DNA from 3 places in the Thalassotalea aquiviva genome. Region 2 is predicted to be linked to each of the others. Evidence: predicted binding sites of a transcription regulator. Region 2 holds the regulator's gene; each other region holds the start of a gene.

Region 1 (8,008 bases), 850 kb from region 2:
CTGCCATCTTGACGTTGAATATAGGGTTTTAATTTCACCTCAAAGCCGATGTGCTTTAAGGCTTGCTGAAACTTATGCTGCCCATCATTTGCACTGGCAATCGCATACGCGTTGGCAATCACTACTTCATGTTGATTTATCATGTATTGCCAGAAGCGACGATAATTAAACGCTCGCCCATAAGCATCTCTTGTTGTGTAGTAGATGTTTTGTACATCGACCAAAATTGCCACTAAAGCCATACACTTGTCTATATCCCATTTCTATTAACTGCTACAATAAGCCTTCATCATACTTATTAATTCAGGTCATTACATTGCCTTCACACGACTTTTCTTCACTTGCCCTTAAAAAAGCTCTTGCAGATAACCTAAAAACCCTCGGCTTTGACGCCATGACAGACATACAGGCAAAGAGCTTGCCACTGATCCTCGAAGGCAAAGATCTCATTGCCCAAGGGAAAACGGGTTCCGGTAAGACCGCAGCTTTTGGCTTGGGCTTATTGCACCACCTTGACGTTAAAAAATTTCGTATTCAATCGTTAGTCTTATGTCCAACTCGTGAACTTGCTGATCAAGTGGCTAAAGAGATCCGAAATTTAGCGCGAGGTATTCACAACATAAAAGTATTAACCCTTTGTGGTGGCGTACCTGTTGGCCCTCAAATTGGCTCGCTTGAACACGGTGCCCATATTATTGTTGGCACCCCAGGAAGAATTGAAGATCACTTAAGTAAAGGTCGATTAGATTTGCAACATCTTAATACTTTAGTGTTAGATGAAGCAGATCGAATGCTAGAAATGGGTTTTATGGATGCCCTTGATGCTATTGTTCATCATTGTCCAGACTCTCGCCAAACCTTGTTATTTAGTGCTACGTTTCCAGAGCAAATAAACAAAATCAGTGCGAGCATTTTAAAAAATCCACAGCATGTAAAAGTCACTTCGATACATCAAGAAAGCGCGATCGCGCAAAGCTTTTATCATGTCAATGATGAAGCGCACCGCCAAGATGCCCTGCATAGGTTACTATTGTCTTTTGCCCCGACCTCAACCATCGTGTTTTGTAATACTAAACGCGCTGTGCAAGCGGTCAATGACAAACTTTTAGCCGCCGGCTTTAGCTCTTTGGCCTTACATGGCGATTTGGATCAGCGTGAACGTAATGAAGTTTTAGTCAAGTTTACCAATAACAGCTCGTTGATTTTGGTCGCAACCGATGTGGCGGCAAGAGGTCTAGATATTGACGAATTAGATGCCGTCATTAACTTTGATATAACCCCAGATCCCGAAGTTCATGTGCACCGTATTGGTCGCACGGGTCGCGCTGGCGCAAACGGCATCGCCTGTTCCATTTTTACCGATCAAGACTATGGTCGCTTGGGTCGCATAGAAAGCTACCAGAATATGGTAGTCGAACCTCAGCAAGTCCCCGAGCAATCGATCTTAAGTCAACAACCGCTTAAACCTAAAATGACAACATTACAGATTGACGGTGGTAAAAAGCAAAAAGTACGCCCTGGCGATATCGTTGGCGCATTAACCGGCAACAACGGCATTAATGGCACTCAAATTGGTAAGATCCACGTTTTTGATATGAAAGCCTATGTCGCGGTTGAGAGCAAGGTGGTTAAAACCGCATTAAGAAAAGTCAGTGAAGGTAAACTCAAAGGTAAGAACTTTCGCATTAGAGCAATTTAACCCAGTAACTAATCTCTAGGCGATTTATCGTTAATCGGGTAAACAAAAACAGACGCAATAGCGTCTGTTTTTTTATCTATTAATGTGATTTAAAAACTATTCTACATCAACAGGTGCTTGTTCTGCTTCAGCTTCAACCTTGGCAGTGGTTAATAACAAAGAACGCAATTTACCATCAAGGTCTTTCACCATGTCAGGATGTTCTGCAAGGTATTTAGTCGCATTCGCTTTACCTTGGCCTATACGTTCACCATTACAGCTATACCATGCACCGGCTTTTTCAACCATCTTATGCTTCACACCTAGGTCAATTAATTCACCTAAGCTGTTAATGCCAGTGCCATATAGAATTTGAAATTCGGCTTGTTTAAATGGTGGTGCGATTTTATTTTTAACCACTTTCACTCGAGTTTCGTTACCCGTAATTTCATCGCCTTCTTTAACGGCGCCAATACGACGAATATCAAGGCGAACTGAGGCGTAGAATTTAAGTGCATTACCACCCGTGGTTGTCTCAGGGTTACCAAACATCACACCAATTTTCATACGAATTTGGTTGATGAAAATAAGCATGGTATTGGTTTGTTTTAAATTAGCGGTCAATTTACGCATTGCTTGAGACAGCATACGGGCTTGTAGACCCATGTGGCTATCCCCCATGTCACCTTCAATTTCAGCTTTTGGGGTAAGTGCTGCAACAGAGTCAACCACAATCACGTCAACCGCACCCGAGCGACTTAACATATCTACGATTTCAAGTGCTTGTTCCCCAGTATCAGGTTGAGAAACCAATAATTCGTTAATATCTACACCAAGCTTTTCGGCGTAGATAGGGTCTAGAGCATGCTCAGCATCAACAAACGCACATACCTTACCGTTGCGTTGTGCTTCTGCAATAACTTCAAGTGTTAAGGTTGTTTTACCACTTGACTCAGGACCGTAGATTTCAACAACACGACCCATAGGTAAGCCACCTGCTCCAAGTGCTACGTCAAGAGCTAAAGAACCGGTAGAGATGGTTTCAACGTCCATGCTGCGGTTATCACCTAACTTCATAATTGAACCTTTACCAAATTGGCGCTCAATTTGTCCTAAGGCTGCTGATAACGCTTTTTCTTTATTTGCGTCCATTAAAAACTCCAAAAAATTTGATCTGATGTCGTGTTAATAAGGCCAGTATACTGTATAATCGTACAGTATCAACTGTTTTTTTGCTGGATAATAAAATCAAGTTAAAAAAACCAATTTAAACCATTGTTTTATAACCAATATTTATTTTTTATTTTGTTTTCCATAGTCTGATTTGATTGTTTTAACCAGTACTTTGAACAGTATTTAAAGTTTTGTAAAACAGCCATGCTTTATCGTAATTAGAAAAGGTTATACTAACAATTTACTGGTCAATGATGTTATCATTTTACCATTAAAATAACCTTGGGCAATGGCAATTTTTATTCGCTAAAAATCATTAAAAAAAAGCGGTAATTATTCAACAATAAGAATACCTTAACCATTTTCAGTCCCAATAATGACAATAGAGACATAAAAAATAGCATGAGCACGGATCCGTATTCACAGACCAACCATACGCCGATGATGCGCCAATATCTAAAAATAAAGGCCGAATTTAAACACATCTTACTGTTTTATCGGATGGGAGATTTTTATGAGTTATTCTATGATGATGCGAAAAAAGCCGCTGATTTACTCGATATATCATTAACCGCACGGGGGAAATCGGGTGGCAACGCAATTCCAATGGCTGGCGTTCCTTATCATGCCGTTGAAAATTACTTAGCTCGCCTAGTACAAATGGGCGAATCCGTTGCAATATGTGAACAAATTGGCGATCCCGCAACCAGCAAGGGGCCGGTAGAGCGAAAAGTCGTTCGAATAGTAACCCCTGGTACCGTTTCAGATGAAGCGTTATTAGAAGATAAACAAGATAATCTATTGGTTGCGTTGTACCATCAAAAAGATAAATTTGGTATTGCTTACTTAGACATGAGCAGTGGTCGCTTTGTCATTTGTGAGCCTAACACCGAAGAGCAAGTCCAAGCTGAATTACAACGCTTAAACCCTGCCGAATTATTATACCCAGAGTCGTTTGAATACCAGCATCTAACCCAAGCATATAAAGGCACACGACGTCGACCTGATTGGGAGTTTGAATATTCAAGTGCCCACTCAATATTAACCAAACAATTTAATACCAAAGAGCTAAAGGGGTTTGGTATTACCGACCAATATCAGGGGATTTGTGCAGCCGGTTGCTTAATACAATATGTACAAGATACCCAACGTACCGCCTTACCTCACATTCGAAGCATTAAATGTGAGCATTATGCCAATGGCGTTATCTTAGATGCCGCAACCCGAAGAAATTTAGAGTTAACGCAAAATTTAACGGGTGGCATTGAGAACACGTTAGCTTCGGTATTAGATAAGACGGCATCAGCGATGGGCTCGAGGCTCTTAAAGCGGTGGTTACATTTTCCTTTAAGAGATGTTAAAGCATTAACCAATCGTCAAAATGCGATCAGCGCCATTATCGATGACGATATTAACGACGAGTTACACCAAATTATTAAAGCCATTGGTGACATAGAACGGATCATTGCGCGCATCGCTCTTCGCAGCGCTCGACCAAGGGACTTTGCGCGCTTACGAAATGCTTTACAACAACTGCCAGCATTGCATCATTTACTGAATGAAACCGAGCAAGAATACATTGTACAATTGGCTAAGCTTTGTCGCCCAATTGACGATCTTGCCACCTTATTAACAAAAGCCATTATTGACAACCCTCCGGTGCTTATTCGTGACGGCGGCGTTATTGCACCAGGTTATCATGAAGAATTAGATGAACTTAGAAATCTTAGCCAAGGCGCGACTCATTTCTTAAATGAATTGGAACAACGAGAGCGTGAACGCACGGGTATTTCGACCCTAAAAGTTGGTTACAACAAGGTCCATGGCTTTTATATTGAAATCAGTCGAAACGCATCTGATACAGTGCCGACAGAGTATATCCGACGTCAAACGCTAAAAAATAATGAGCGTTTTATTACCGAAGAATTAAAACAACATGAAGAAAAAGTGCTGTCTGCTCAAGGACGCTTTTTGGCTTTAGAAAAACGTTTGTATGATGAGTTATTTGATCACTTATCACCTTACATTACACAGTTACAAGCATGCTCTGAAGCTATTTCGAGCCTAGATGTGCTTAACTGTTTTGCTGAACGAGCATTGAGTTTAAATTATCAGCGCCCAGAATTCAGTCTTAAAAGTGGTATTCAAATCAATGCTGGTCGACATCCGGTGGTTGAGCAAGTTACGGAAGGTGCCTTTATTGCCAACCCAGTTGAGTTATCAGACAAGCGCCGAATGTTGATCATCACAGGTCCCAACATGGGCGGTAAATCAACCTATATGCGTCAAACGGCGTTAATCGTATTAATGGCACATGTTGGCTGTTTTGTACCTGCTGATTCGGCAAAAATTGGCATCGTTGATCGTATTTTTACTCGCATCGGTGCTTCTGATGATTTGGCCAGTGGCCGTTCAACGTTTATGGTCGAGATGACCGAGACCGCTAATATACTGCATAATGCGACGGAGCAATCACTGGTTTTACTCGATGAAATTGGTCGTGGCACCAGTACGTATGATGGTTTATCTCTAGCTTGGGCTTGTGCCGAGTTTTTGGCCAGTAAAACCAAAGCATATACCTTATTTGCCAGCCATTATTTTGAACTTACCGAGCTTGCTGAACAGCTTGATGGTTTAGCTAACGTTCACCTTGATGCAATTGAACATGATGATTCGATTGTCTTTATGCATGCGGTACAAGAAGGGGCAGCAAGTAAAAGCTTTGGTTTGCAAGTAGCACAATTAGCGGGGGTGCCCAAACCGGTTATTATGCGAGCAAAACAACGCTTATCTGAGCTCGAAAAACATCAAGCTGCAACCATAGTCGATACTTCACAGCCTGCTACGCAATTAGACTTTTTACACGAAGAGCATGCCGTTGTGAGCTCGTTAAAAGCAATTGATGAAAATGATTTAACGGCAAAGCAAGCATTGGATTTAATTTTTGAATTAAAGAAACTAATCTAGGCGTATACAATTTTACTAGGTTTTGCCCACTCAGCAAAAATGTGAAAAGGTAAAGATTAAATATTTTTGATTAGGGTTTAATGGCAGACTCTAGTGAGACCTTTGTCAAAATCAATAAGGCAGAATAAAAAACCTTTAACACTCGCCCTTAAAAAAATTACAGCGACAAAAAAGGGATCGAGAGATCCCTTTAAAATGTTGGCTTTATTGCGCTGAATTAACTTTGAAATAAAGCTTCAATGGATAAATCATGCGAAGATAATATATCTCGTAATCGTTTAAGCGCTTCAACCTGAATTTGCCTAACCCGCTCACGGGTAAGACCGATTTCGGTACCAACATCTTCTAAAGTAGCAGGCTCATAGCCAAGCAGACCGAAGCGTCGTGCTAAAACTTCTCGCTGTTTTGAGTTCAGTTCATTGAGCCAGTGAACGATGTTTTGCTTAATGTCGGTGTTTTGTAAATCAGACTCTGGGCCTTTATTTTTTTCATCAGCAATAACATCTAACAACGCTTTTTCTGAGTCTCCAGCAAATGGTGTATCCACTGAAGTGATACGCTCATTTAATTTGAGCATTTTGCTCACATCAGCAACCGGTACATCCAATTTTTGCGCAATTTCTTCAGCCGTTGGTTCATGATCCAATTTTTGAATCAATTCGCGAGCGGCTCTTAAATACACATTAAGTTCTTTAACCACGTGAATAGGAAGACGGATGGTGCGGGTTTGGTTCATAATGGCACGCTCAATGGTTTGTCGAATCCACCAGGTTGCATAGGTGGAAAAACGAAAACCGCGTTCGGGGTCAAACTTCTCAACAGCCCTGATCAAGCCTAGATTGCCTTCTTCGATAAGATCAAGCAGAGGTAAGCCTCGGTTGTTGTAGCGCCTGGCAATTTTAACCACCAACCTCAAATTACTTTCAATCATCCGTCCTCGAGATGCTTCGCATCCGCGGAGGGCTTTGCGGGAGAAATAGACTTCTTCTTCTGCTGTTAACAACGGAGAAAAGCCTATTTCGCTTAAATACATTTGAGTTGCATCTAAATTAGATGAAGTTTCTTCCACAGTTGCCGCTTCTGCTACGGCTTCAGTTGCATCTTTTACTTTGCCCATTTAAGTCTCCCATTACTCACCTGGATATTATTTTGTACTCACTTAACGCCTCTTTTTTACTGCTTATTATTGTTATTTTTTCGGCAAATACCGTAATGGATTTACCGATTTACCCCTAAATCTAATTTCAAAGTGCAACATGGTTTTGTCAGAACCTGTGTTACCCATTTTGGCGATTACTTGGCCTCGTTTGACTTGCTGTTGCTCTTTTACCAACAATTGATCATTGTGGGCATAAGCACTCAGGTAGTCATCATTATGTTTTATTATTATTAGATTACCGTAGCCACGTAACGCATTACCGGCATAAACGATTAACCCTGCTGCAGCCGCCTTAACTGGTTGGCCATGTCGACCTGCAATGTTAATACCTTTATTACCGATAGCAGAAGATGAAAACTTTTTGATGATTTTGCCCTTGACAGGCCACCCCCAAGAATCCACTTTCTGCTTCAGTGATGGAACTTCAACATTGTCGAATTTTTCACCACTTGATTCACCATACTCCTGCAAAGTTTGATTTGCAACAACTTTCTCAGAGGTTGTTAACACTTTTTTCACAGTTTTGGTGTTGTTATTTGTTCGAACCTTTGATTTACCTGATTTTGCCGTTAATCGTAAAATTTGATCAGGGTAAATATTAAAAGGCGGTGAAAGATTATTCAGTTGCGCTAAGGTTTTAACGTCTTTACCTGAACGCCAAGCTATGGAGTATAAGGTTTCCCCTTTTTTCACCTTGTACGTTGATGAGTGAATACCCATAGTTGTTTTAGGTTTTTTATAGCTTGGTTTTGAGTTACTGCCTTCAAGTACAACAACAGGGGCTGGACGATGATTAGTACTACAACTAAAAAGCAGACAAAGTAAAGCCAATAGAAGGCCATTTCGAAGGGAGAGTTGTTTCTTGTCTGCTTTATAATACATTGTTTATACGTGTTTTTAGTTACCTAAATATAAAGTACAAGATAACCGCCAGTACAACAACAGCCCAACCAATGACATCAATACTGTCTCTTATTCTCGCTTCCATTTTTTCACCGCCCCAGCGAATTAAACCCGCGACAAGGAAAAAG
Region 2 (8,008 bases):
ATAGCCGTCTTAATGGTGAAATTGTTAATAGAAATGGTGCCACCGGAAGAACCCCACGCGAACTTCCCGCGCAAACTTACTCGCTGTGGAGTACGTATCAAGTGTCCCCTGCTTTAGGTATTGGCTTAGGTTTAACCCACCAAGGCGAAAGCTACATCAACAACACGAACTCAGCGATTTTACCAAGTTACACTCGGGTTGATGCCGCCATTTATTATGATCTTTCCGATGATTTACGTTTACAGTTAAACATCGAAAACGTAACCGATGAGTTGTATTTCCCCAATGCTCACTCTACTCACCAAGTCAGTGTTGGAGCCCCAATGCATGCAATGTTATCGATAGTTGGCAGCATCTAATTTAATACCCCGTTAAATGAGTATTTAAAAAATAAAAAAGCGCTTTATGCTAAAGCGCTTTTGTTTTTTACGTTGTTTCCATCCTTAATAAAATCAGATGAAAAGTCATTCACTGCCTAGCCAACAACATAACTATGGGAAAGAATAACGAATAATTCTCTTTAGTACCGAAGCATATTGGCTTAAAAAGCTGCCAGTATTGTAATGAATTTTGTGCTCTTTAAATATGTTTTGCACCTCTGGCGCCACCTCTTGATACCTTTTAGCCGGCATATCAGGAAACAAATGATGCTCGATTTGAAAGCTCAAGTGTCCGGTTAAAATATGAAACCAGTTGCCACCCTTTAAGTTTGACGAACCTAACGCTTGACGATAATACCACTGACCTCGGCTTTCATTTTGGCATTCTTGCTCGGAAAAAGTTTTCACATCGCCGGTAAAGTGACCACAAAAGATAATGGTGGATGTCCATAAGTTTCGTAAAATATTGGCGCAAAAATTCCCTAATAACACCGAGAGAAAAAACGGTCCCGCCAGTAAGGGAAACAACAAATAATCCTTAACCAGTTGCCTTGCACCTTTACTAAAAAAGCGTTTTTTAAGTTCTGCGTGCGTAACTTTGTGATCTCGATTTTGTTTTTTCTTACCAAAGAAGACGCGCTCCGCCGCCATTTCATGATACGCCACCCCCCATTGAAAAAACACACTCAGCAAGAGGTAGGTAACAAATTGCCAAAGGTTTTTCACCCGCCAACGAAAGTCATTAGACAAGCGTAAAAGCCCGTAACCAAAGTCTCGGTCTTTACCGATAATGTTGGTATAGGTGTGATGTTCGTAGTTATGCACTCGATTCCAACTTGCACCATCACAGGCTATATCCCATTCATACGCTTTGGCATTAATATGTTTGTCATTCATCCAGTCGTACTGCCCGTGCATCACATTATGACCAATTTCCATATTGTCCAAAATTTTACCAAGCGCCAGCGATAATACGCCAAACACCCAAAGGATAGGACTGACAAAACCCAGCAGCAATAAAATTCTGCCTCCCCATTCAAACAGTCTTTGCGCAATAATCACCTTTTTGATGTAGTTTGCATCATCTTGCCCAACTTTTTCCATTGTTGAGGCTTTAAGTTGATCAAGCTGTTCGGCTAATCGCTCATAATTAGGACTCGTTACTTGGCTCATATCTTTAGCTCCACATCAGTCATTACTTGAGATACACAAAGTTGAATTAGCTCTTCGCCTCTATCGGATAGTTTTCCGGTGAGAACATTTTTCACCACACCGCTTTTTTTCGTACATTGGCACTGATGACAAATCCCCATTTTGCAGCCATAGGTAACACGCTCGCCTAAGTCGAGTAATTGGGGTAAAAGGGTGGATGAATTACTGATCGCTAACGTCTTGCCGTTGTATGACAAATCAAACGTTGCTTGTTCAGATGGGGCAAACGCAATCAGTGAAAAATGCTCAGAGTAAAGCTCGCTGCCAGTTTCTTTAGCAAAATCGGCAACACTTTGGTAGAACGCATTCGGGCCACAAACATACAGTGCCGTATGCGCAAAATTGGCAAGTTGCTCACCAACATCGCCATGCGTTTGGCGAGTCATTAATTCAAAGCTGAAATTTGGGATGTCTTTTGCTAAAGCCGACAACTCATCAACTAACAAGTGTTCGCCTTTTTTTGCATAGTAAAGCAAGTGCACCTGAGATTGATTACTATGACGCGCTTTTAAAGCTTCAACCATCGCAATAAATGGCGTGATCCCAGAACCTGCCGCCAAGCACAGTGACTTCTTCGCAAGATGCTCAACAACAAACTCGCCTTTTGGCGATGAAATATTAACCCAATGGCCCACGGCTAGTTCATGCAATGAGGGAGTCAACTGACCGTTGCGTTGCTGTTTGATGACCAATCGAATGTTTTGTTTGGTCTTAGCCTGTTGTGGTGAGGAGGCAATAGTAAACACCCTAGTGATTAATCGACCATTAAGTTGCAAGGTCAACTCTATGTGCTGACCTGCTTGATGAATTGGCCAAGACTTTTCAACGGCTAGGGTCAAGGCTATGGTATTTTCCATCAACTCTTCGATAGCCACTACTGTTGCTCGGTAATAGCCTTCGCGCCAAGCGGGTTTAAATACTTGTATCAGAGGCTCAAAATACGCCCCCCAAGATGAATGGTGCAGCAAATTTTGGCTGACCCAATTCAAAGTTTTTTTCATAAATACACCAATTGAGTTTACATGTGTACACTTAAATTAGCGCACAAGTGTAAACTCAAAAAATTAAAAATCAACCCTGTTTAGAGTAAGGGTTCTAATATGCGTTGTGTTTTTACTTATAAAGCTTTGAGTTGGAGGAACTTTCGGGCCGATAAAATATGTATTTAATCAAGACTTGGTTGCACACATCTGAAGTGCAATTTCGACTTAAAATTTTTGCAATGCTAAGCATAAACGCTTGAAAGGGCTGTTTAAAGTTGTAAAGCTTGAATAAAAGAGGGCGCTAAAATAAATAGCAATTAACCCAGTTTAACCGATCGAACTAAAATCAAGATCTAAGTTTTTTGTATAATTAAAACTAAACCGAGTCTTTTATGAGTAAATCCATTAAACCAACAAGCGCGACATAAAGCACCGACCCGACCGGCCAAATAACCCAAGTGATCCCCCAATCCATTGTCCATAAACTCCAACCAAGAAAAATTGCCGTTAACAGTGGCCAATAAAATAGCGCAAAACTTTCTATTCTCTTATTACGCTCAAACTTTTCATTTTTTAATGTTAGGTCCATCAAAATATTGTGATACGCACTTAATCGAGTCGTTACGGGTAACAAAACTGCAATACCCGCAGCGATAAACAGCTTTAATACAATTAACATTAATAAAATAATTTCTGTGTTTTGATTAAAAATGCTTGCACACATTAGAGCCACCGGGCTGATCAAAAATAAGCCGACAGCAATGGATAACCTAAGATTATACTTGGGTTTAAATGATTGCAGTTTTTCACTAAAAACGCTGTGTACGCCATAAGCCAATTCAAATCGTTCATTATCGATAATATCTAAATCTTGCTCGTACTCATTGGTTCGAACAAAGTAGCTAATCGCTAACGCGACCATCAATAAAAGACCAAAAACGCCCAAGGCTGCCGCAATAGTTGTGGTGATGTTTAATCGTTGATGTTGCGCCATAGCTAAGAAGAAAAATAATGGGATCACACTGCATAAACATAAAATCGCGCCCTTGGTGACTAAAGCAGATACTGCCAATTTACCCTCAACATATGTTGTTGCCTGCTCTAAGGTTACCAGCGTCCTATCCGCTGGTTTTTCACCATTATTTGGGCTAAAAACTTCGTTTGCATCGAGTAGTAAGAAGTCTGTTGATACGTCAAAAATTTTCGCCAAAGCAATAATTTTATTTAATTCTGGGATACTGTTTGCACTTTCCCATTTTGAGATTGATTGTCGAGACACCTGCATTTTTTCTGCAAGCTCTTCTTGTGACCAGCCCGACTGCTTCCTTAATCTGATAATTTTTTCAGCCAATATCATAGCTTATATTCCTTTGTCACTGATTGAGCTTTGAGCATAAAAAATAACTCGGTTGCAAACCAGCAACTCGAGTTGGTATTTTGTCAACGAGCAGTTGCATAATCCCTAAATGGTTGAAACGAACATTACCCAAGTCATTCATTGAGCAAATTTTTACCATCATATGAGCAATACTGGCGGTGTGCAAATGCACATGTATTGCTGAAATGTGAAAGCGTTTACAAACATTTCTACAATGACTTTCCTTATATTTTACGCTTAAAGCGCCTTCCTGCGACGTTGAAAATCAAATATGCATGTTGGCAGTGCGACCAAATGCAGCTAATTTGTCTTGCCTTAATAAAACGAAAAAGCCCTCTAAGGGGCAATCAAATTTCACTATTACCAAGCAGGCAAGGCGCTTAAAATCGTTAAATGCGACAAGAAAAAGTTAACGGTAACCGTTACCAGTCAACAGTTCTCGCTTCGACTTAAAAACGGAACGAAAGGTTTCTTATAATTTACGCCCTAACTTTTTTTCAATCAGTTTTTTTTCCCAATCGGGGGAAAAAAAACGCACTTTTTCAAAGGCTATAAGGCCTTGGACAATTAAAGCAACACCGAGGCCGCCAAAAAGGATATAAAATTTCGGCTCATCATAAAACTTAATAGAAAAAACGAGCGCTAACACTATATACACCAGTGCAAATTCATAGAATTCCTTAACACGTTTCACATACAGCATAGCTTTTTGTTCATCTGACTTTACATTAACGTCGTGATTCATCATTGTCTCCTTGGGTTGTATCATTGAAAGATCTACCTCAAAAACAGATGCTAGGGCTTTACATGTTTCTATACTTGGGTTTTGTCCTTGCTCGATTCTCTGAATAGTTCGAGGCGTGACTCCTGCCATTTCAGCTAATTGGCTTTGCGTCCAGCCTCTCTGTAACCGAAGTTTTCTAATAATCATGCTTACCCTTTTTTATATGCATTGAAATTTATTTTTGAGGAATTCCATTCTTAACAAAAAACGTTTTAAAGCAAACGACATGGCCATGACAAAGACCAGACACTAAAGCGACATCCCTTTAAAATCAGCAATTTAAAACAAAATAATTTTGACGTATCAGTCAAATCTAAGCTAAAAAAATGCCCTGTTAATTTGCCTAATCCGGTATAACATAACAATTTAATCACTGGTAGTGAACTGCCTATGCTAGCCAAAACAGACAATCAGTAAATTAAGACAGCATAGGGCTCAGTTTATTTTGCTTGGATTATTTTAGAAATAAACTGGATTACACAAAATTCCAATTTAAACATAAATTACCTGTTGCGATAATTATTTAGCTGTATATACTGACAGTATCTAGCACTGTACAGATAAACAGGTCAACTATGCGCCCTCTTACCAAACGACAACAACAAATATTCGATTTAATTAAAGAAAAAATCGCTGATACAGGTATGCCACCAACACGCGCTGAAATTGCCGAATACTTTGGTTTTAAATCTGCCAATGCTGCTGAAGAGCACTTAAAAGCATTAGCCAAAAAAGGTTTTATTGAAATTATTCCGGGAACCAGTCGCGGCATTCGTCTGGCCGAAGAACATATGCAAGAAGATGAAGGTTTACCGTTAATTGGTCGGGTGGCTGCCGGTGAACCAATTTTAGCGCAAGAGCATGTCGAGCAACATTACCAAATTGATGGTAATTTATTTCGCCCCAGTGCTGACTACCTATTAAGAGTTAACGGCGAGAGTATGAAAGATATTGGCATCTTAGATGGCGACTTACTGGCCGTGCATCAAACCACCAACATTCATAATGGTCAGGTTGTGGTTGCTCGAGTGGAAGACGATGTCACCGTTAAGCGTTATAAGCGTGAAGGTAACGTAGTTTACTTACACGCCGAAAACGAAGATTTTTCACCGATTGTTGTCGATTTAACCACTCAAGCATTTCATATTGAAGGCATCGCCGTTGGCGTCATTCGAAACGCCGACTGGATGTAACCAGCCTAAGCTTGTTTAATATCATGGTGGGACCGTCTCTATACCCACCATGTTTCCTACTTTCTCTGCTAATTATTGTTTTTACTCTCTTTCTTCCGCATTTAATAAACCCATAATTATTTAACCTTTTTATTACAAAACACTAGATCTTGATCAAAATTTAAGTAATTCTAGAGTGGAAAGTAAACAAAAGTTATCTTGGGCTTTCCCTAGATGCCATAAAAAAGGATTCATTCTCTGACGTTTTGTTTTTGTCTAAACCAAATTTGTCAGCAAAACTGCCCAAGTTTTGTTTTCGATTGAGGTGGTTTAACAACAGCAAGGCCAAAACAACTGGACATTTTATGCTGCTCGACCAAATTTGGTACGGGTCGCTTTGATTACGGTTGGGGGTGAAGACATATCAGCAATTGTTGATAAAAAACTAGGTTCAGCCACTGCCTTAAGCAGAGTTGAAGTAGACATAAATATAATAATAAGTTACGGAAATGAAGCATCGAATGTAGCGTAAAGCTATCGAGGTATCGGTTATTTTTTCTGTATTTTCTGTGCTAATAAGCAAAGGAGATGTCGAGTGAAAAGACGTAACCTAGGTTGGCTGTTTTTGGGAACTTTGTTTTCCAGCTCAGCTTGGGCCGACATGCAATTGAATTTAACCCAAGGGGTAACAGACGTTAGCCAAGAAGTCTATTCATTGCATATGATGGTCATGTGGATTTGTACTGCCATTGGTATCCTCGTTTTTGGGGCCATGTTTTGGTCAATGATTTTTCATCGCAAGTCCAAAGGTGTTAAACCCGCCTCTTTCCATGAAAGCACCAAAGTCGAAATTCTTTGGACCGCTATCCCAATCATTATATTAATCGCCATGGCTTGGCCGGCCACGAACACCTTAATAAAAATGGAAGACAACAGTGAATCTGAGTTAACCATTCAAGTGACTGGCTCGCAATGGAAGTGGCATTACAAATACTTTGACCAAGACATTGAATTTTATTCAGTCTTATCAACACCCAAAGAGCAATTTGATAACCGTGAAGGTGTGCTTGCAGATAAAGGCCAGCACTATTTATTGGAAGTCGACAAGCCTTTAGTTATCCCGACCAACCGCAAAGTACGTTTTTTGATCACCTCTGACGATGTTATCCATTCTTGGTGGGTGCCCGCTTTTGCAGTTAAACAAGATGCAAACCCAGGATTTATTAATGAAGCATGGACCAAGGTTAACGAGCCTGGTATTTATCGCGGCCAGTGTGCCGAGCTTTGTGGTAAAGACCATGGTTATATGCCCATTGTGGTTGATGTACGCTCAGAACAAGATTATGAGCTTTGGGTTAATGCACAAAAAATTGCCAAGGCACAAGCCGCAGCCGAAGAAGCGAAGTCTTTAAATGCGTCGCTTTCGATGGACGAGTTAATGCAACTTGGTGAACAAACCTACACCGCCCATTGTGCCGCGTGTCACCAAATGAACGGTTTAGGCTTACCACCCGCCTTCCCTGCCTTAAAAGACAGTCCGGTCACAATTGATGCTGACAAGTTGTCTGAACACATTGACGTTATTGTTAATGGGCGCGCGGGCACGGGGATGCAAGCATACGGCAAGCAATTAACCTTAAAAGAAATTGCCGCTGTAGTGACTTACGAGCGTAACGCTTGGGGGAATAACACCGGTGATATGGTACAAGCCAGTGACGTTAATGCCCTAGTCGGTAGTGCAACTCCAGCTTCTGCAGAAACCGTGGTCCCAGCGACCTCAACTTCCCAGTCCACAGTAACACCAGAGCCACCAGCAAGTGAGCAAGCGTCACTTGCTGATTTGCCAATGGACGAGCTAATGAGCAAAGGTGAGCAAGTGTACATGGCGAAGTGTGCTATGTGTCATCAAGCCACTGGACTTGGTATGCCACCAGCATTCCCTGCCCTAAAAGGCAGTGCCATCGCCATTGATCCTGACAAAGTTTCAGAACACATCAGTGTTGTTGCCAACGGTAAAGCCGGCACCTCGATGCTAGGGTTTGCAGCCCAACTCACGCCACAAGAATTGGCTGCGGTTATCACCTACGAGCGTAACGCTT
Region 3 (8,008 bases), 720 kb from region 2:
CAGATTTTGATGCGATCAAAGATGAACATTTTATGAGTGCTTTTACTCAAGGGATGGCCGAACATTTACAAGAAATTGACGCCATAGCCAATAATCCTGAGCCTGCAACTTTTGACAACACTCTGATAGCAATGGAAAAGTCTGGAGCTCTGCTTACTCGTGTGTCTCTGGTATTTTCTAATTTAGCGGGCACCGACAGCAACGCAGAGCGCCGCGATATTCAAAAAAAAATCGCCCCCTTGCTGGCCGGTCACTATGACAACATCAATTTAAATAGTAAATTATTTGCCCGCATTGAAACCCTTTACAACCAACGTGAGCAATTGGGCTTGGATCCTGAATCATTGCGGCTGCTTGAAGTATATCATCGCAACTTCGTCCGAGCGGGTGCTAAATTAACCGAGCAACAAAAACACGCCATTCGAGCGTTAAATGAAGAACATTCAAACTTAACCACCCAATTTGCCCAAAACCTATTACAAGAAACGAAAAACATTCAAGTGATTGTTGATAATCTTGAAGAGCTTGATGGGTTATCAGAGTCACAAATTAAAGCGGCTGCAAAAGCGGCTGAGGCATCGGGTCTTCAGGGTAAATATGCTATAAGCATCACGAATACAACACGCCAGCCTATATTGGCTTCTATACATAATCGCGAACTGCGTAAAAAAATATGGCAAGCATCGGCCAATCGAGCCCAAACAGGTGCTACCGACAACCGCAAAATAGTTGCTCGATTAGCCAATTTACGCGCCGAAAAAGCCCAACTGTTGGGCTATGACAATTGGGCAAGTTACGGCTTAGAAGCTCAAATGGCGAAAAAGCCACAAGCAGTTTTGGCAATGTTTGGCAGCATGGTACCTGCGGTCGTTGAAAAAGCCAAAAAAGAAGCCCAAGCCATCCAAACGATGATAGAGATGAAAGGCCATTCGTTTAAGCTCGAACCATGGGATTGGGCCTATTACGCCGAACTAGTACGTCAACGACAATACGATTTAGATGAAAATAAAGTAAAACAATATTTTGAATTTAATCGTGTATTACACGATGGCTTGTTCTACACCATGAACCGTTTGTTTGGCATTAATTTTAAAGCTCGTCCAGATTTGCCCGTTTATCATCCAGACGTAGAAGCTTATGAACTATTTGATGTAAATGGTGACAGTCTTGCTATTTTCTATGCCGATTATTTTGCCCGTGACGGTAAACGAGGCGGAGCTTGGATGTCAGCCTTTGTTGGTCAATCTGGCTTACTTGAACAAAAGCCGGTGATTGTTAATGTAATGAACATCCCCAAAGGGCCTGAAGGCAGTCCGACATTAGTAAGTTATGACAATGTGACCACTATGTTTCACGAGTTAGGTCATGGTTTACACGGCATGTTCTCTGATGTTAAGTACCCAACATTGGCAGGGACCGCGGTGTCACGAGATTTTGTTGAATTTCCATCAACTTTCCAAGAGGATTGGGCCGCGCAACCAGAAATAATCGCAAACTATGCTAAGCACTATAAAACCGGCGAGTCGATTCCAGCGCAATTGCTTGATAAAGTGATTAAATCTCGCAGTTTTAACCAAGGTTTCGATACGCTTGAATATATGTCTGCGGCTTTGTTGGACATGGAATACCACTCAATTTCCAGCGCCAATAGCATTGATGATATAAATGCCTTTGAAGCCCAAGCTCTAGCGAAACACGGCGTCGACTTACCCGCAATTCCCCCTCGTTATAAATCAACTTACTTCTCTCATTCTATGGGCGGTGGTTATTCTGCAGGTTATTATGCCTATATGTGGAGTGAAATCCTTGCCGCAGATGCCTTTGAATTCATTCAAAACAATGGTGGCTTAAACATTGAAAACGGGATTGAGTTTCGAGAAAAAATATTGGCGATTGGAAACTCAAAAAAACCCATGGAAGCCTATAAAGCATTCCGTGGGCAAGAGCCATCGACCGATGCATTATTGATTCGTCGTGGCTTAAAAACCAAACTGTAGTACCTTTGTTGTTACTTGAGTCGGATAAAGCACGTCATTAGGCGTGCTTTTTCACCGTTAAACAACCCAGTTTCGTACAAACCGTACTGCCCTCAAATTTTCTTTAAAATGGCACGATAATGGTGCGATAATAATAGGCCATTTTAACTTATTTCCAACCGGGTAACCATTTTTGCTTATCTTTTAAAATCCGCCAATCGATATGGTATTGGTTGTGGCTATACACGGCTTCTAATACACACAAACTGACTTTTTCGGTTTCATCAAATCGAACTTTAGTCACAATAAAATGCTTTTCTTTATTTGTTGGACTTACCGCTTGCCATTTACTGTGCAATAGTTTTTTGGGGTTGATTTGGTTCATCAAATTTTCGTCGCTTTAAGTAGATTGTAAAAAGCTGATAGACTGCACCATAAGTTGAAATTTGCCTTGTTGTTTTTGCGAAATTAAAAAACCAATTTGGGCGATATCGCTAAATTTTAACGGCGGTGCATCTGTAATGATACGACCTCTAAAGGTGGCAATAAACTCCTGTTGGTGAAAGTTTATTCGTTGCCAAACCCCTTTTTCGGTGGTGAAATTGACCCTGTAGGCAATACCGTCAACGAGGTTATTGGTTCGGATGCGAAACTGATAGGTTTTACCATCGCCTTTAACGAGTAACGAAATTTGCTCACTCGGATGAGATAAGCGCATAGGACGACGCACCGATGCAAACCCACCATAGTTTTCAAGGGATACATAACCAGAAAAAATACCGTTTTGCTCCCTGACCGCAAAATGACTTTGCGACTCCCCACCCATAACCGTATCGTTGATCACAAACCAGTTGTCTTGCTCACTCGATTGGGTAAAAAATATCTCAGACGCTTGCGCAGGGTTTAAAGATGTCATCATCAAAATAACCAATGTATGTAAAAAATTTCGCGACATGTTGGCCTCACAGTTTATTCCCTGCAAAAGTTGCCCATAAATAATCCGTTATCTTTATTGCTATACGCCAATGACACACATATAGATTAGCTTAGACTGAACGAACTTTGGCGTTCATTCACTTAAGATATTTTTGGGCACATTGTAACCCTGTAAATGACAGCATTTTGACGAGAAGTTAAACCATGGCTCAGTACAACAAAATATAGCAACGGCACACGTTGGCATATGCTCAAGATGATCACAGTGCAGTAAATTAAAACATTCGGTGATATCGGGGTTATGAGTTACCAACACTATGCTTTGAAAAGACTCTGGGGTGGTTTTTATGCACTCTAAAATTGCTCTAGCGCCGTGAAAATAAAGTTGCTGTTGGGTGATGACGTCGCTCTTGCAGGCTTGCACAAAAGGCGCTAGCCCTAGGGCAGTTTGCTGCGCTCTCTTAGCAGGACTTGCATACAGAGCTTTGGCATAAATATTTTGTTGCATTAGCCATTGCCCCATAAGTTTAATGCTTCTTTTGCCTCGACTATTTATAGGGCGCTGGATATCGGTTAAGGTTGGATCTTTCCAACTGGACTTTGCATGTCGAACCAAGCAAAAAACATTCATTTTATTGGGCAAGCTTATAAACGACATGTACCTGAGTTTTTAAGGTGATGTGCTCAGGTACAAAAACCCCCTTATTCGGTCCGCCCTCATTGCTCATTAGGGCCGTAAAGTTGTTTTTATCAAAGCCAAATGAGGCAAAAAAATCGGCAAACGTGCGATCTTGGCTGATCCCATAAACAGCATCAACTTTGGCGCCAACGGCAGCGGCTATGTTATCTGCGTTGATCCGCGCGTTATTGCCCGCTTGTTTTATCAGTTCATACTCCAATTGTTGCCGGTCTTTTAAATCAAATTCAGTATTTAGTCTCTCGACATGATCACGATTTAATAAGAAGTCGATAATTTGGGGGAAATTATCTAAACGCTGTAAACTCACTTCAAAGCGCTGAGTGACTTCATAGCCTTGGATGGTAATTTGATCATAGGTGAGATTTTGAGAACGTCTGGCTTGTTTAGCAATACTAAACGATTTAATGTCCTTATCATTGACCCCTTGTTTTAATAACATAAACAAGATTTTATTGGCGGTGTTGTTAACATTATCAAGGGCAGCTTCTGATTCAGCTTCAATGCTAGTAACAACAAAGTTTAATGTTGCTTTGTCGGGTTTAACCTTGATCTCGGCCTGACCCGAGACGGTAATAAAAGGAAATTCGGGTAAAGCATTTGCCATCACGTTAGAGCCGCAAAGCAAAGCACCGACAAAAAATAAAAACCTAATCATACCATCCCCTACTTTAGCTGCTTGTTTAAACCCGCAAACGCATCTCATATGCCATTTACTTATACGTTAACAGCGTTTGGCCACTATAAAATCAATACCAAATTATAAGCATAGCAAAAAGCGCTTCAAGCATAACAAAAAGCCCCGACAATAATGTCAGGGCTTTTGGTTATCAACTTAAGTCAAAAACAATTAACGCTTTGGGATATCTAAACCAAAGTGCAAATAGGCATTATCGCTAACGATACGACCGCGTGGCGTGCGTTGTAAAAAACCTTGTTGAATTAAAAAAGGCTCTATAACATCTTCAATCGTTTCGCGCTCTTCACCAATGGCTGCGGCGATATTGTCTAAGCCAACGGGGCCACCTGAAAATTTATCAATGATCGCTAATAACAATTTTCTATCCATTAAATCAAAGCCTTGGGTATCAACTTCAAGCATGTTTAAGGCTTTTGAGGCGGTATTCTGGTCAGCCTGACCATTATTTTTAATTTCTGCATAGTCTCGTACTCGGCGTAATAATCGATTGGCAATTCGCGGAGTACCTCGAGAGCGCTTAGCCACTTCTAAGGCGCCTTCGGTCGATAAACTGACATTTAGAAAATGAGCAGAGCGACTGACAATGTCCGTTAAGTCTTCAACCTTATAAAACTCTAAGCGCTGGACAATGCCAAATCTATCTCTTAACGGCGAAGTTAAAGCGCCGGCGCGAGTCGTTGCACCAATTAACGTAAACGGGGGTAAATCAAGCTTAATAGAACGCGCTGCAGGCCCCTCACCTATCATGATATCTAATTGATAGTCTTCCATTGCCGGATACAGAATTTCTTCCACCATGGGGCTTAAACGATGTATTTCGTCAATAAACAACACATCGTTTTCTTCAAGATTGGTTAATAAAGCCGCCAAGTCACCAGCTTTTTCCAGAACAGGACCCGATGTCGTACGAATATTTACGCCCATTTCATTTGCCACAATATTGGCTAAGGTGGTTTTGCCCAAGCCTGGTGGGCCAAAAATCAATAAATGATCTAAGGGTTCGCTGCGTTTTTTAGCCGCAGCGATAAAAATATCCATTTGCTCTTTTACATGATCTTGACCGGTATAGTCAGTCAACATCTTTGGCCGAATGGCACGATCGATGGTTTCTTCTTCTCGTGTCATGGTCGGCTGTATCAAGCGGTCGGCTTCTATCATTGTTTACTACCAATAGTTAATAAGATATTCAAAGGCTATATTACAGCATCGATTTTAACGCGTCACGAATAAGTTCTTCGGAGCTTTTATCACTATCAAACACCGATTTCACCGCTTTTTCGGCTTGCATTTGTTTATAACCTAAAGAGGTTAAGGCCGTAATGGCATCGTCTTTGCTGCTGGCGGTGGTGATTAAACTTGGTGCTTCACCAATGTCATCAATAGAAATCGCATGACTACTTGGCATTGGCAACTCTTGCCCCCAATCTTTAAGCTTATCTCGCATTTCAACCAGTAAACGCTCGGCGGTTTTTTTACCGACACCTGGTATTTTTACGATGGTGCCCACATCGTCTAAATTCACACATTGCACAAACTGCCCTGCCGACATATTGGATAAAATAGCCAACGCCAGTTTTGGCCCGACCCCATTAACTTTTATTAATAAACGGAACAGCTTACGCTCAGTTGTATTGGCAAAGCCATAAAGCAATTGTGCATCTTCACGAACAACAAAGTGGGTATATATAACGGCTTCTTGCTCAAGTTTTGGTAAATGATAAAAGCTGGTCATTGGTAAAGTGACCTCGTAACCAACGCCTGCGCATTCAATGACGATTTCGGGGGCTTGTTTTTCGACTAATATGCCGCGTAATCTACCTATCACGATGTATCCTAGGGGGTAAACTTATAAAAGCACACAATAACACTGTATAAATATATAGTAAAGAGGAGGGTAAACAAAAGGAAATAAGATAACGGGGGAATGGATGGGTCACAAAATAACAGCGACAAAGGCTGTAAAAGCTACCGCCAACTTGACCGGTAGCTTAAGCATATTAAAGCACGAACCTAAAAGTCTAAGTTAATACCCGCAAAGAAACCTTTGGCTTCGTATTCAAATGGGATGGTGACATCGCCTAAGTCTTCAATTTCAAGCTTTTGCGCACGATAGCCAGCCAACAAGTCAAAATTTAGGGCGTATGCACCAATTTCATATTTGATCCCAACTTGTAAGTCTGAAATGCTGTTATCGTCGTAACTAAAGCCATCGCCTTTGGCGTATAAAAATAACGGTGTCGCCGGAATCCCCACTTCTAACATGGCGTATGCATGAGGAATAGCACCATCAAATTCTTCTTCAATCAGCTCTTGTAAAATACGGGCATTTTGAAATAGTGATGCACCGACACCAATATCAAATGTTACCAGATCATTATCAAGAATTTCATAGTAAAGCGTAAAATCAATTTTATCGTAGGCTAAGTCAGAAGAATCGACCGTTGAATAACCGGCCTTGATATTTGGCACAAGTGGAATTGGGTGTTCAAACGAGGCCGAAAAAGCGGGTTGGCCTTTATCGCCCATATCGTCACCGGCTAATTCTAGGTTTTGCTTCCAGTAAGTTGCTTCGAATTCAGCGCCCAACAGCATATCGGCTTGAGCTGCAGATGAGGCGACTAAAATCGCTGAAGCTAATAGTAATTTTTTCATAATTTCCCTTTTTATTTTTGTATGTAATTATTATTAACAGCAAGTGGTAAATATTACCGACTTTTGAATCCGTATCTTTTTAATAAATGCAGTGCATTATAGCGTTTTTATAACCAGATAATTTAACCATATTGTTGCTAGAAATGCACAACTAATGAGGTAACATCCGACCTAGGTCAAATCAAATTATCGCAATCGACCTCGAACGGTTTTCTTCGCTTGCCCAGCCATTTTTACTAATGAGTCAAAACTGTGACCGTGACAAATAGCCACCGCTAATGCATCGGCCGCATCCGCTTGCGGTGTGCATGGTAATTTTAAAAACGTGGTCACCATATGCTGAACTTGCTCTTTACTCGCCGCGCCTGTGCCAACGACAGCTTGTTTTATTTGCCTTGCGGAATATTCGGCAACGTCTAGTCCCCGATTTGTTGCGGCCACCATCGCCACGCCGCGTGCTTGCCCAAGCTTTAAAGCGCCGCCTGGGTTTAAGCCCATAAACACTTGTTCTATGGCAAACATATCGGGTTTAAACTGAACAATAAGCTCAGACACTCCAGCAAAAATAATTTGCAAGCGCTTAGACTGATCATCACCGGCACTTAAGGTTTTAATACAACCACTGCCGAGATAATTGAACGTGCGTCCTTTCTTTTCAATCACACCGTACCCCGTTAAACGAGAGCCTGGGTCGATGCCAAGTATTATGCTCATATCAACACAACATCATGTTATTTTTTATACCATAAATAAAAATGGCTGATTATACAATCAGCCATTTATTCTAAATTTTATCAACGCAATAAGGTATTTAACCTTATTTTTCGTCCTCATTTTGCTCTGCGGCAATGGACTGAATACCCAATTCAACCAACTGAGCTGGGTTGGCGTTACCAGGAGCATTGGTTAATGGACAAGCTGCTGTCGTGGTTTTAGGGAATGCCATCACATCACGGATAGAGCTTGCGCCAGTCATTAACATCACGATTCGGTCAAGACCAAAAGCCAAACCTGCGTGTGGCGGTGTACCATAACGTAAAGCTTCAA

What was found. The regulator LexA, encoded in region 2, represses DNA repair genes until DNA is damaged. The targets are predictions, from matches to a motif close to TACTGTATNNNNATACAGTA.
Region 1: a site for LexA is predicted at 2,879-2,898, ahead of recA (recombinase RecA). Genes of this name have one in related genera too.
Region 3: a site for LexA is predicted at 6,175-6,194, ahead of ruvA (Holliday junction branch migration protein RuvA). Genes of this name have one in related genera too.

What each region holds. Positions count from the first base shown of each region.
Region 1 covers NZ_CP166961.1:2,175,115-2,183,122, forward strand. Annotated here, with positions in the region: gene ACAY00_RS09875 (NYN domain-containing protein) at 1-242, opposite strand, end outside; gene dbpA (ATP-dependent RNA helicase DbpA) at 317-1,699, shown strand; gene recA (recombinase RecA) at 1,796-2,830, opposite strand; gene mutS (DNA mismatch repair protein MutS) at 3,254-5,818, shown strand; gene rpoS (RNA polymerase sigma factor RpoS) at 6,036-6,935, opposite strand; gene ACAY00_RS09900 (peptidoglycan DD-metalloendopeptidase family protein) at 7,008-7,859, opposite strand; gene ACAY00_RS09905 (YqaA family protein) at 7,879-8,008, opposite strand, start outside.
Region 2 covers NZ_CP166961.1:3,023,825-3,031,832, forward strand. Annotated here, with positions in the region: gene ACAY00_RS13505 (TonB-dependent receptor) at 1-359, shown strand, start outside; gene ACAY00_RS13510 (fatty acid desaturase) at 492-1,553, opposite strand; gene ACAY00_RS13515 (flavin reductase family protein) at 1,550-2,593, opposite strand; gene ACAY00_RS13520 (helix-turn-helix domain-containing protein) at 2,952-3,932, opposite strand; gene ACAY00_RS13525 (helix-turn-helix domain-containing protein) at 4,426-4,884, opposite strand; gene lexA (transcriptional repressor LexA) at 5,313-5,930, shown strand; gene coxB (cytochrome c oxidase subunit II) at 6,571-8,008, shown strand, end outside.
Region 3 covers NZ_CP166961.1:2,305,518-2,313,525, forward strand. Annotated here, with positions in the region: gene ACAY00_RS10410 (M3 family metallopeptidase) at 1-1,997, shown strand, start outside; gene ACAY00_RS10415 (TIGR02450 family Trp-rich protein) at 2,146-2,361, opposite strand; gene ACAY00_RS10420 (CIA30 family protein) at 2,377-2,895, opposite strand; gene ACAY00_RS10425 (histidine phosphatase family protein) at 3,046-3,543, opposite strand; gene ACAY00_RS10430 (SIMPL domain-containing protein) at 3,545-4,267, opposite strand; gene ruvB (Holliday junction branch migration DNA helicase RuvB) at 4,460-5,467, opposite strand; gene ruvA (Holliday junction branch migration protein RuvA) at 5,508-6,134, opposite strand; gene ACAY00_RS10445 (TIGR04219 family outer membrane beta-barrel protein) at 6,320-6,961, opposite strand; gene ruvC (crossover junction endodeoxyribonuclease RuvC) at 7,148-7,675, opposite strand; gene aspS (aspartate--tRNA ligase) at 7,779-8,008, opposite strand, start outside.